3 regions of the Succinispira mobilis DSM 6222 genome follow, and region 3 is predicted to be linked to each of the others. Evidence: riboswitches for the same ligand, from Rfam matches in the RefSeq annotation. Region 3 holds a riboswitch; each other region holds the start of a gene.
What was found. Region 3 has a riboswitch for S-adenosylmethionine ahead of SUCMO_RS0103040 (trans-sulfuration enzyme family protein). Riboswitches for the same ligand answer to the same signal wherever they lie in the genome.

Region 1: linked by a shared signal. The riboswitch ahead of metK (methionine adenosyltransferase) and the one ahead of SUCMO_RS0103040 (trans-sulfuration enzyme family protein) in region 3 are both predicted to bind S-adenosylmethionine.
Region 2: linked by a shared signal. The riboswitch ahead of SUCMO_RS0105910 (methionine ABC transporter ATP-binding protein) and the one ahead of SUCMO_RS0103040 (trans-sulfuration enzyme family protein) in region 3 are both predicted to bind S-adenosylmethionine.

What each region holds. Positions count from the first base shown of each region.
Region 1 covers NZ_KB913028.1:2,008,101-2,010,370, reverse strand. Annotated here, with positions in the region: gene metK (methionine adenosyltransferase) at 162-1,352, opposite strand; SAM riboswitch class I at 1,429-1,530, opposite strand; gene coaBC (bifunctional phosphopantothenoylcysteine decarboxylase/phosphopantothenate--cysteine ligase CoaBC) at 1,582-2,270, opposite strand, start outside.
Region 2 covers NZ_KB913028.1:1,234,033-1,236,302, reverse strand. Annotated here, with positions in the region: gene SUCMO_RS0105915 (methionine ABC transporter permease) at 1-307, opposite strand, end outside; gene SUCMO_RS0105910 (methionine ABC transporter ATP-binding protein) at 276-1,334, opposite strand; SAM riboswitch class I at 1,418-1,526, opposite strand; gene SUCMO_RS0105905 (YerC/YecD family TrpR-related protein) at 1,733-2,023, shown strand; gene htpG (molecular chaperone HtpG) at 2,121-2,270, shown strand, end outside.
Region 3 covers NZ_KB913028.1:626,831-629,100, forward strand. Annotated here, with positions in the region: gene SUCMO_RS0103035 (nitrite/sulfite reductase) at 1-770, opposite strand, end outside; SAM riboswitch class I at 1,036-1,134, shown strand; gene SUCMO_RS0103040 (trans-sulfuration enzyme family protein) at 1,210-2,270, shown strand, end outside.

The DNA of each region.
Region 1 (2,270 bases), 1.4 Mb from region 3:
TAATAGCGTTATGAAATAATTCTTTGAGCATATAAGCTTTTCTGATATTCTCGGAAAGAGAAATCATATTTAATAATTGGAGTTGAGCTTCTGAAGTTAATCATGAAAAAGAGGCCGTCGCACTAGGGCGACAGCCTCTTTGAATTTAAAAATTTTATAGTTTATAGACCAGCGTCTTTTTTTAGTTCAGCGACTTTATCAAGCTTTTCCCAAGGAAGTTCAATATCAGTACGGCCCATGTGTCCATAAGCAGCAGTTTGCTTGTAAATTGGGCGACGAAGATCAAGAGCTTTGATAATGCCAGCTGGACGCAAATCAAAATGTTTTTGTACTAGTTGGGCAATTTTTTCTTCAGAAATTTTAGCTGTACCAAAAGTATCTACTAAAACAGAAACTGGTTTAGCGATACCAATAGCATAAGCTAGTTGGATTTCGCATTTGTCAGCTAGACCAGCAGCAACGATGTTTTTAGCTACATAACGAGCTGCATAAGCTGCAGAGCGATCTACTTTTGTTGGATCTTTACCTGAGAAAGCACCGCCACCATGACGAGCCATACCGCCATAAGTATCTACAATTATTTTACGGCCTGTAAGACCAGAATCACCTTGTGGTCCACCAACAACAAAGCGGCCTGTTGGATTAATGTAGTATTTAGTATTTTCATCTAGTAAGTTTGCATCTACTACAGGAAGAATTACTAGTTCTTTAAGATCTTTAGCAATTTGTTCTAAAGAAACTTCAGGACCGTGTTGAGTAGAAATAACAATTGTATCTACACGTACTGGTTTATCATCTTCGTACTCTACAGTAACTTGAGTTTTACCATCAGGGCGAAGATAAGGTAAAGTGCCATCTTTACGAACTTTAGTAAGTTGTAAAGCTAATTTGTGGGCTAAAGAAATTGGTAAAGGCATAAATTCAGGGGTTTCATTACTAGCATAACCAAACATCATGCCTTGGTCGCCAGCGCCAATAGCTTCGATGTAATCTTGTTCACCTTGTTTAGCTTCTAAAGATTTATCTACACCCATAGCAATATCTGCAGATTGTTCATCAATAGAAACTAAAATACCGCAAGTTTCACCATCAAAACCATATTTTGCACGGTCATAACCGATGTCAACAATAGTTTTGCGAACTACTTTAGGAATATCAACATAGCAAGATGTTGTGATTTCGCCAACTACGTGAACTTGGCCAGTAGTAACTAAAGTTTCGCAAGCAACACGAGCTTCTGGATCTTGAGCCAAAATCGCATCTAAAACAGAATCAGAAATTTGGTCGGCTATTTTATCAGGATGTCCTTCAGTAACAGATTCAGAGGTAAATAGTCGTTTCATTTTTGACATAAAAAAGTATCACTCCTTAATTGTAATAAGAAAAAATAAAAACTCCCAAAAATGGGAGTTAGATTTAGTTATCTATTTCCCATCTTGCTATATAATAGCAGGAATTGGCACCGTTTGATAAAAATCATGGTTGCCGCAGCTTCATCGGGCCATTCCCTCAGCTAACTCTTGATGAGTACAATATTTACTTACAGCATAGATTATACTGGAAAAAAATAGATTTTGCAAGCTAGATTTTTCTTTTCGCCAAGATGCAGTCGAGAAGAATGTTTGCTACTTTAGTTTTGCTCATTTGTTCTAAGGAACAAATTTCTCCATCGGGATAGAGCAATTTAACGATGTTGGTATCGGCATTAAACCCAGCCCCACTTAAGGTTACATCATTAGCGACAATCATATCAAGATTTTTCTTGCGTAATTTTTCTTGGGCATTACTAATTAAATCATTAGTTTCGGCCGCAAAACCAACCAAAAATTGTTTGGTTTTCTTTTGCCCAAGATCGGCCAGGATATCAGGATTTTTCTCTAAAACAATAGTTAAATTAGCATCAGCTTGTTTTTTTATTTTTTGAGAGCTGACTTCTTTGGGGCGATAATCAGCAACCGCCGCAGCCTTAATTACAATATCGGCTTGGGTAAAATAATCTAAAACCGCAGCATGCATTTCCCTAGCGCTGTCTACAGCAATAAAATTAACTTTAGCAGGCACAGGAAGATTGCTGGGACCTGAAATTAATGTAACCTGTGCACCGCGAGCTATAGCCGCTTGGGCTATAGCATAGCCCATTTTACCGCTAGAATGATTACTGATATAGCGAACGGGGTCGATCGCTTCGCGCGTCCCAGCGGCAGTTACTAGAATATTTAAACCAGCTAGGTCTTGAGCTGCAACAATAGTTTGTTCGAGATATTCAACAA
Region 2 (2,270 bases), 610 kb from region 3:
AGGGCGTTGCAGATATGGTTAAGGGGACTATTGCCGCTGTAGTTCCGATAGAAGTGCCAACTATCATTCGAGTTAGTGGAATAATTGCTACCATTAAGATTATAAAAGGAACCGAGCGAGTCGCATTAACTATATTTCCTAAAATATTATTAAATGCTTTATTTTCTAAAATATGCCCTTTATCTGTAACAGTTAAAATGATTCCCAAGGGTGCTCCAAACATAGTTGATAAGAATGTAGATATTGCAACCATGTAACATGTTTCTGCTAAAGATTCAAGCAGTAGCTGTATTAGTTCTTCTGGCATAACCAACTACCTCCGTTTTCAAGTTTTGTTCTTTCAAATAAATTAGGGCTTTTTGTATATTAGTTCCTTCACCAGCAAGTTCAACCACAAGTGTTCCATAGGGAACGTCTTTGATATAATCAATATTACCATATAAAATACTTGTATTGACATCAAAACGACGGATTATTCCAGAGATTATCGGTTCTTCAGTAGATGAGCCGATAAAAGCTAAGCGCAAAATTAAATTGCCATTTTCGATTGGTGTAGGCGATAATTTTAAATGCTTAACAACTGCAGGTAATTCTTGATTATTAATTACACTAATAAATTCTTTAGTAGTTTGTTGTTGTGGGTTAGTAAAAACTTCAAGTATTTCACCCTGTTCAATAATTGTTCCTCCCTCAATCACTGCTACCTTATCACAAATTTCCTTAATTACTTGCATTTCATGAGTTATTAGCACAATGGTTAAATTAAATTTCTTGTTAATGTCTTTTAAGAGCTCTAAAATTGATTTTGTTGTCTGTGGATCCAATGCTGAAGTAGCTTCATCACACAATAAAACTTTCGGATTAGAAGCTAAAGCTCTTGCTATACCAACCCGTTGTTTTTGACCACCGGAGAGTTGCGAAGGGTAATAGTTAGCCCTTTCCCCCAAACCAACTAGTTCTAAGAGCGGCTTGACTCTTTCTTCAATTTCTCTTTTGCTTACACCTTGTATTTCTAAAGGGAAAGCAACATTTTCATAGATAGTTCGTGAAGCTAGTAAGTTGAAATGCTGAAAAATCATTCCTATTTCATATCGAGCTTTGCGTAATTCGAACTCACTGAGTTGGGTAATATCTTGTCCAGCAACCACTACATTCCCCGATGTTGGTTCTTCTAACCTGTTGATGCATCTGATTAATGTGCTCTTTCCCGCACCACTTTGACCTATAATTCCAAATATTTCACCTTTCTTTATTTCCAGGGAAATATCTTTAAGAGCATAAATATTGCCTGATTTGCTTTCATAAGTCTTTTTTAAATTTTTAATCTTAATCAAAATCCTCACCTCTTTTTTTATTGACTAAAAAAACAAAAATCTCTTCATACAGATGAAGAGATTGCTAACTATTACGTTAATCATCTTCATCTGCCGAAACACATACTGTATTCCGTTGGAATTGGCACCGTTCCTTATTGGATGGTTGCCGTAGCTTCATCGGGCCATTCCCTCAGCTACTCTGGATGAATTTCTTTATAAAATACAACTACAATGTTTACAAACAATCGTTGCATTTATTTTGCTATGTTGTTTATTGTATAGTTTTTTTTTATTTTTGTCAATATAAAAGTTAAATATTTTTTATAAATTGTTTTGCATTTTAAACAGTTAAAGGATTGCTTAAATTACGGATTTAATATAAAATTTATTTAGATAAATTATAAAGGATGATTATTATGGATAGTAGATTAAAAGATGAATTAATAGATCAGCTTTTTAAAAGTATTTTACTTTTAAAAAATGTAGAAGAGTGCTATAAATTTTTTGAAGATGTTGGTACGGTAGGAGAATTAAAATCTCTAGCGCAACGCTTGCAAGTAGCCAAAATGCTACAAGAAGGCTATATTTACGAAGAAATAATAAGGCAAACTGGCGCCAGTACAGCGACAATTTCCAGAGTTAAGCGCTGTTTAAATTATGGTGCAGATGGTTATAAGTTAGTATTAGAACGCCTTAAAGATTCATAAACAAACTTACCTCTTGACCTTTTTCGTTAATGTGTGTATCATATAACTAGCACTCGCGGAGTTAGAGTGCTAGTTATATTTTATTTGAGGTGATACTGTGTCAACTACTTATGAATTTCAAGCTGAAACAAAAAGAATGTTGCAATTAATGATTAATTCTATTTACACCAATCGTGAGATTTTCCTCAGAGAATTAATATCTAACGCCTCCGATGCTATTGATAAGCTTAGATTTGCAGCATTAACG
Region 3 (2,270 bases):
AAAACTTCATCGCCTAGGCGTTGGCGAACAAATCTTAAACGGGCTTTGTTACGGTTTGTGCGATCCCCTTCGCGGGCAAAAATGTTTTTCATAGCTTCAACGTAAAAAAGTGCGTCTTCAGCTAAAATAAAATCGCTTAATTTTATTGCCAGTTGTGAATTAGAGCCAAGGCCACCAGCAGCATATACGCAAAAACCCAATTTATTATTTTCTTTTTTGGCAATAAAACCTAAATCGCTAATACTAGCATTAGCAGTATCATCAGCAGTGTTGGAAAAAGAAACTTTATATTTACGCGGTAATTGCAAATTTTCAGTTGTTCTTAACATGAAATTCGTAATAGCAATCATATAAGGCGTAACATCAAAGATTTCATCGCGGGCTATGCCGGATAAGGGTGAACAGGTAATATTTCTAATTCCATCGCCGCCAGCACCAGTTGTAATTAAACCAACTTGCAATAAATTATCTAAAATTATATTTACTTTTTCCAAGGGTACGGCATGTAATTGCAAATCTTGGCGTGTGGTGAAACGTAGGCGCAGGGAATATTTATTAGCTATATTTGCAATTGCTTGTAGCTGTTCAAGCGTAGCAATTCCGCCAGGAAAACGCGGTCTTATCATATAAGAGTTTTTAGAACCTTCTTTATAGATTCCCATAATTGAACTGTATGGTTTTAAATTCTCGAGAGTCCCGCTTAAATATTCGCTTACTTTAGTTTGAAAGTGCTTAACTTTAGTTATAATTTCTGGGGTATTAGTGATCATGTCTGTAAATCTCCTTTGTAGTTTAATAGTGAAATGAGGTAAAATTTTATAAAAAAAGACCAGAATATTCTTTTGAAATTTAAAAAGAATCATTCTAGTCTTCAGTTATCTGATCGACTGTCTATTAAATTATTGTAATAATAGCATAGTTTTTTGTAGGAAGTCAACTGAAAAATCAGAGTTGCTATTGACAAATAAAAATTATTATGGCAAAATAGCATTCAATGATAATGCTTTAGAAATTTAGCTATAAAAATAAATATGGTTCTTATCAAGAGTGGTGGAGGGACTGGCCCGATGATACCCAGCAACCAGCTTTTAAAGCAAGGTGCTAATTCCAGCGGATAAATCCGGAAGATAAGATTAATTGTTTTAATGACGGTTCTTCTTCGGGAAGAATCGTTTTTTATTTATTACAAAGATAAAGCGAGGGAAATTTATGCAAATAACAACCAAGATTGTTCAAGCTGGGCTAGTAACTGATAAAACTACTGGAGCAATTAGCACTCCTATTTATCAAACAGCTACTTTTCGACATCCTGCATTAGGGGAGAGTACGGGATATGATTATTCGCGGACTAAAAATCCTACTCGACAGGCAGTTGAGATAGCAATAGCAACATTAGAAGAAGGAGATGCTGGCTATGCATTTGCTTCGGGAATGGCGGCAATAACAGCTATAGCGATGTTATACGGAAGTGGAGCACATTTAATAATAACGGAAGATTGTTATGGCGGGACATATCGCGTTTTTGAGAAAATATTTAAGCAGTTTGGACTACAAGTTAGCTATGTAAATACTGCCGATGTTCAAGCGGTACGTTCTGCGATTACAGGCGATACAAGAGCAATATTCCTAGAAACTCCAACCAACCCGTTAATGAAAATAGCAGATATTCAAGCCTTGGTAGCTTTAGCCAAGGAACATCAGCTACAGACTATTGTTGATAATACATTTTTGACACCATATTTACAAAAACCCCTGTCTTTGGGTGCAGATATAGTTATACATAGTGGTTCTAAATATTTAGCAGGCCATAATGATGTTATTTGTGGACTAATTGTGGCAAAAGGAGCGGAACTATGTTCTAAATTAGCATTTATTCAAAATTCAACTGGAATGATTCTTGGGCCGCAAGATTCCTGGCTATTATTAAGGGGAATAAAAACATTAGCAGTGCGCTTAGATAGGCAGCAGGAAAATACTTTAATTATTGCCCAGTGGTTAGAAAAGCAAAAATGGGTAAATAAAGTATATTATCCTGGTTTAGAAAGTAGCCCACAAAAAGAACTTCAAAATCGTCAGGCGAGTGGTTATGGAGCGATGTTATCTTTTGAGGTTTGTGATGCGAAACTAGTGCCGCAAATATTACAGAGGCTGAAGCTAATTCAATTTGCAGAGAGTTTAGGTGGAGTAGAATCGCTAATTACTTTTCCCTTTGTGCAGACACATGCGGATATTCCCCTAGAAATTAGATTGAAATTAGGTGTAAATGAACA